Regions from separate parts of the Bacillus sp. FSL K6-6540 genome, predicted to be linked through region 2. Evidence: predicted binding sites of a transcription regulator. Region 2 holds the regulator's gene; the other holds the start of a gene.
What was found. The regulator LexA, encoded in region 2, represses DNA repair genes until DNA is damaged. The targets are predictions, from matches to a motif close to CGAACATATGTTCG.
Positions count from the first base shown of each region.

Region 1 (3,131 bases), 830 kb from region 2:
CTGATATTCAGGATGTGAGGTAGGTGATGTTCCGGGTTTCCATTGATCACAAAAGAATTCTCGCCAATCTCCTGACGAAGCCCGTCAAGGAGGGTCGATCTCAGTTCGCGATAATGCTGGATCCGCGTCTCCATATTCTGCACGGTCCATTCCACTGCCGCCGCAAAACCGGCGATTCCGGCCATATTCTCTGTTCCGGCCCGGCGCTTTTTCTCCTGCAGCCCTCCGAACAGACGGGGAGATACGCTGAGTCCCCTGCGGACGACCAAAGCGCCTACGCCCTGCGGCCCGTTGATTTTGTGGGCGGAGAAGCTCCACATATCCACCGGCAGCTCGCGGCAGTTGATCGCCTCCGAGCCCAATGCCTGAACGGCATCGGTATGGAATACGATTCCGCGGCTCCGGCATAACTCGCCGATTTCGGCGATCGGCTGAACGGTGCCTACTTCATTGTTGCCGTACATGATGGTCACCAGCGCCGTGTTGTCCTGAATCGCGCCCGCAATGTCCTCTACAGAAACACGCCCTGTAGGGTCCACCGGGACATAGGTAACCTGGCAGCCCCGCCGTTCCAGCTCATGGCAAGTGTGGAGCACCGCATGGTGCTCCACCGCTGACGTAATCACATGTCTGCCTTCCACGCCCAAGGACTCCAGCAGTCCCAGAACAGCCAGGTTATCGCTCTCGGTCCCGCCTGCGGTAAACACCAGCTCGTCCGAATGGCATCCTAACAAAGACGCTATTCGATCACGCGCCCCGTTCACGATCTTCTTCGCTTCCCGTCCAAAAGCATGGACGCTCGAAGCATTGCCGTATTGGCTCGTCATGACATTCATCATCCGCTCCGCGACCTCCGGATGAACCGGGGTTGATGCGGCATGATCCAAGTATACTGATTTCATCTCCGTCGTCACCCTTAAATATAAAACATATATCTGACAGGATGTACAAGAGTAAAGTTCATTCTACAACAACCCTTTCAGAATCAAGATTTTAGCGTATTCTATCATAGTACAACCTACAAGGACAAACAACAACCTACAAGCTTTTTTGTGGGTAAAGTGTGGGTTCTGAATTACTCAAGGCCCATTGAAAAAGGACTCCGCCGTTATGAGCTGGAGTCCTTTTTCCACAAATTTCTTTTGTTCAACTTACCGAAATTACCTCATCGATCTTAATCCATTGCCAGCGATCTTCAGCTATGGACAATTTGATTTCCCGTCTGAACGTGTGGATCAATACGACAATACCTGTTAACTCTGTATCCTCATACTCATCAAACAGCCTTAATTTAATGGGACGGTGCTCATGAAACGACTCGGCCAGTGCTTGCTCAATCAATTCCATTTCCTGTGGATCCAAGGTTGGCCGATCTTTCCTACCCTGTTTGAGCTGTAGCCGAATTATGGCTTCCCTATGTTCTGGTATCATCATACGACTGGACTCCCAAAGACCGTTCCCATCTAATTTTGTCATTTACAGTGCCCTCCTTAACTTTGCCGGTTTGGTCATTCACAAAACAAGAACATTTGTTTGTATTATATGCGAACTAACGTTCCCTGATCAATGTAAAAAAAAGCCACCGCGCTCTATGCCTCGGTGGCTTCTTCATTCACATATTCAATTAATTCAGTTACGCTGTTTAATTCTAGCGCCTTGTATACCTTATCTAAATTATCAGGGGACCATGCTTTTGATTTGTTCTTGACCATATCCAGAATTGTAGGATAGCGGATTCCGGTCATTTCAGATAATTGATTCGCATTCATTCTCTTTTCAAATAGTATTCTGTCCAGCTTGAGCTTGAACATTTCGATCACCTCACCTTCATTATATACGATTATCGTTAAATGTAAACGATATTTGAATAATTTATACGAATATCGTTGACAACTATACGAATTTCGTATATAATTAAATTATAAAGGAGGTGAGACAAATGGATAAAGTGTTAATGGAAGCTTTTGAAAAGCTCCAAAAACGAGAACACCTCCTTAGAGTGACCCGAGACCAGATGGGGCTAGGACGGATCACCAAGGAGGAGTTCAAAAATCGTGAGGAACAGATACTTGGACGGTATGCCCTCACGGAAGCTGAACAGCGGGCGTATGACCTGCACCACCGCATGACGCAGCGCAAGCGTCGCGGATAAGTTTCAGGGAGAGGGGCCGAGATCAGGCCCCTCTTTTCTTACGCCGCCGTACCTGTTTCAGGTTAAAGGAATCATATTCAAATATCAACTGGTCGAATTGTTCCGAAGTGAGATAGACCAGAGGTACCAAAACGTTGTCCTGTACGGCGTAGTCGAGATACTGGATTTTCTTAGACACCAGATTTCCCTCCTTTGCTCAGGATCAGTTTTCACCATTATATATCAACCGTCAGTATATTTAAACTTCCGATAAACAAAAAAAAAGAACCTCGCAAGCCTAAGCCAGCGAGGTTCTTCTTACCGATGCCCTCGGTTTTGTTGATATTATATTTCATTTGGGACATTTTGTAAATCTACTTTTCTGATTCAATTGCCTGCAGCTGCTTCTCCAGCTCCGCGATCCGGACGGTATTGCCACCGATCAATTTAAGGAAGTTCTTCCGCAGTCGATACATCATAACCACTTGCTCCTCTCGCGTGACGGGCGCGCCTGGCCGGCTGCCGTCCACATACCCGTTCTTCTTCATCTCTTCCCAAGCAGGAGCTGCCCAGGGACTGACCACGTTAATATCACGTTCCTTGGTCTCTTTCACAGGCTCCTTTCCCCCTTTCACGACATCGTATTGATACAGGTTGTACTCATCCATAATGGCGATCAGCTTATCCGCATACTTCGGATCCGTCGCATAACCCGCCTCTTGGATCTCCCTCGCGGCCGTCTTACCGTCCACCCCGATAACCTTCTTGTATTTGTTACGGTCCCAGCTAACCCCGTTCAGGATCAGCTTAGTATGATCGGCGATGGACTCGCCCCAATTGTTATAGGCACGGAAGGCGGCGTCTACTTTGATCGGCTTCCCGTTCACGTATTCGGTTGTTGGCATCGTGCAGCTGCCGGCAGGCCCTTTGCCCTTGATCCCGAAGAGGTTATTCCCTTTCTTCGTCAATCCGGATGTTCCCCAGGCGCTTTCGAGCGCAG
Region 1 covers NZ_JBBOXH010000001.1:1,902,824-1,905,954, reverse strand. The annotation lists gene MHH82_RS08340 (cysteine desulfurase family protein) at 1-902, opposite strand, end outside; gene MHH82_RS08335 (YolD-like family protein) at 1,147-1,476, opposite strand; gene MHH82_RS08330 (helix-turn-helix domain-containing protein) at 1,590-1,811, opposite strand; gene MHH82_RS08325 (hypothetical protein) at 1,940-2,152, shown strand; gene MHH82_RS08320 (hypothetical protein) at 2,175-2,330, opposite strand; gene MHH82_RS08315 (glycoside hydrolase family 73 protein) at 2,506-3,131, opposite strand, start outside.
Region 1: a site for LexA is predicted at 1,523-1,536, ahead of MHH82_RS08335 (YolD-like family protein). Genes of this name have one in related genera too.

Region 2 (3,131 bases):
ACAGGCACCGTAAAATCAAGATTGCATCGGGCCAGGAAAAGAGTGCAAAACCTAATGAAGGAGAAGAACGATGAATGAGGATAAACCAGGCTGGTACAACCGGGCGAAAAAAGCTCCCTTTACAGATGAAAAGTTCACTTCCGAAATGAAAAAAAACGTGCATAGGTCCGTGATTTTCACCGACAGCAAACCTAAACGTCGAAAGTACTTACAAGTTGGATTAGCTGGCGGGTTCATGCTTCTGATTATTTTATTTGCCTTTCAATTGCCTTATGGCAGGGACGAACAACAGAGAGCAGGGACTATGCCCCCTACTAAGGAGGAGACAATCCGGGCACAAGGCGTAACGGATGAAGGACGGTTAAACGTTATTGCAGTTGGACAGGAAAAAATAACGACATTGGGTGCACCGAGCTGCTTCGGTATCGAAACGGATCGGTCGTTTACCGGAAACTACAGCGTGCAGTATAGTACTAACCAAGTTACAAATGAAGTCACTACGCTGGAGGGGCTTACATTTATTCAACCGACATCTGCTCCAGTTGATATGATTCGCTTGCCGTTTCAAGATGCCGATGTATTTATACTGGCACCGCAATATAGGGACTGTCATGGCATACAAATCTATGCGTTCGCCGTAGAGCATGAAACGGGTAATGCCGTGCAGCTTCGATTTCAGGATGAGTCCTTGGTATCCTACTTTTCGTATTATAGACCAGGTACGGCTCCCGAGGTGAAGGAGAATAAGCTTGTTCTGCAGTCTACGGAGGGACCGGGAGGCGAAGGTTCGCCGGATTATGTTTCTGAAAGAATGTATCAATTAGATCTTAGGCAAAATGCGTTGGTTCTAGTGTTGCGTAAGACCGGAACGTTCTAGTGCATGTCCTAAAAAAGAGGTTACCATCCAAATAAGGAAGGTAACCTCTTATTCATAATTCTATGGAATTAGTGTACGTCCCTGAAGAGACCGATCACTTTCCCGAGAATCGTAACATGGTTCAAGCGCAGCGGCTCATAGGTAGGATTCTCCGGCTGCAATCGTACATGATCCTTCTCCTTATAGAAGGTCTTCACGGTTGCTTCATCTTCTTCTGTCATTGCAACGACAATGTCACCATTGTCCGCGGTTTGCTGCTGGCGAACGATGACGTAGTCACCGCTGTGAATACCGGCTTCAATCATACTGTCGCCGACTACGGACAACATGAACACTTTATCGTCGCCCACGTAATGCTGAGGGAGCGGGAAATAGTCTTCAATGTTCTCCATGGCCGTAATCGGCACGCCTGCTGTGACTTTCCCGACGACAGGCACTCTGGCTATGGTGTGCGTAAACAGATTCGCGCTCTCGGATTCTTCTTGGCCAAGCAGCTCGATCGCTCTTGGTTTCGTAGGGTCACGGCGGATCAGGCCTTTCTTCTCCAAACGGTCCAGATGACCATGGACCGTAGAACTGGAAGCTAGTCCGACAGCCTCGCCGATTTCCCGGACAGAAGGCGGGTAACCCTTGCTACGAACTTCGTTGCGGATAAACTCTAAGATCGCCAGCTGGCGGCTGGATATTTTCGACATGCCGTATCAACCCCATTTAGTAACGTTTGGGAAAATTATAACATAGAACTACCGTTCGTACAAACATAAGTTCTAAAATAAAATAGAACAAATGTTCTTTTGGGTATTGAATCAAACAAGTGTTCGTGTTAAGATGAATCCATAAGAGAACACTTGTTTGGGAGATGATGATTCCATGTTGAAATACAGTACATACCGCAGCATTTATGAGAACGTTCCGGTGGTAACAGAACAATCATCGAAGAATTGGGGCATTTACTTGAAATCGAAGATAGCTTCGATCCCTTTGAATAAACTGTTGTTCACCCTGCTAATTGTGGCCATCTTTTGGACAGGTGCATATTCCGTTTTTGCCGGTGGGACAGAGAAGCCGACTGGAGAGAAGCAGGTGATCGTTCAATATGGCGATAGCTTGTGGCGAATTGCTTCCCTTCACAAACCTGCGGATATGGATACACGCGTATATCTGGATAGCATACGAAGAATGAACGGATTGAAGGGTCCGGACATACAGGCTGGGGAAGTGCTGTCATTGCCGGTTTGGTGATTTGACGTTGCTTCAACCAATAGGCATTCATACTCCATATAATCACCACATACGGCTGGTTACTTCCTGTTTAATGACACATCATATTCTGCTTGTCAGATTGAATCATTTACGCGTAATAGCGCGTTTACAATAGATAACTATAGATTTCCTCCCCATAGACGGTATTCGTTTATGCGCATCATATATTCCTATTTGTTCTGAGAAGAGTTTGCAAGGGCTCAGTTGCCTTGACAAGCTCTTTTTCACATGTTTAAGTTATACATGATATCGAAATTGGAGGAGAAGTCATGGACATCGATACTTTGGTAGAACGCATCAATGTATTAGCAAGAAAGAAGAAGAATGAAGGGCTGACCGAGGAGGAGCTCAAAGAACGGGCCGAGCTTCGGGAAATATACCTTAACAATATTCGCAGTAACTTTAGACAACAGCTGGAATCGATTGAATGGGTTGATGAAAACGAACAAAAAGGCGGCCCGCGATTAAAGCACTAGTCGATAACCGTTCAAGGATATATATTTAGAGGATCCGTGAACAGATCGAAGGATAGCATAATACTACTTGGGGTACCGGCCATTCGGATAATCGATTACGGTTACCCCAAGTTTATATGGTTTATAAACATTTTGATTATGAGTTCAGGGGGAACCAAATGTCACGTTCATGGGAAAGAAAAGTCAGCAAAAATATGTCGCAACTTAACAAACAGCGCAAAAAGCAGGGATTGACCTCGTATCAAGGGTCTGCGATTAATGATAAGCATGACGTGTTTAAGGGACGTAAGTATGTACTTCCGTTAGTGCTTGTTGCATTGGCCGGTTTGTATGCGCTTCTCGGAACGGCAACTTCACAGGCAGCCGGCGGAAGCAATGATGTATTGAATTGGGTTGGCGTCAGCTTGTATATCCTGTTGGCGCTCATGATATTTCTCCGCAAGCCTTATTTGAAGATTGAACGGGCCTCCGTGTCGACCATGAAGTTCAACCGGGAACGCCGTCTGGCCGTATCG
Region 2 covers NZ_JBBOXH010000001.1:2,733,282-2,736,412, forward strand. The annotation lists gene MHH82_RS12240 (RNA polymerase sigma factor) at 1-78, shown strand, start outside; gene MHH82_RS12245 (hypothetical protein) at 71-877, shown strand; gene lexA (transcriptional repressor LexA) at 946-1,572, opposite strand; gene MHH82_RS12255 (LysM peptidoglycan-binding domain-containing protein) at 1,748-2,119, shown strand; gene MHH82_RS12260 (DUF896 domain-containing protein) at 2,410-2,616, shown strand; gene MHH82_RS12265 (hypothetical protein) at 2,775-3,131, shown strand, end outside.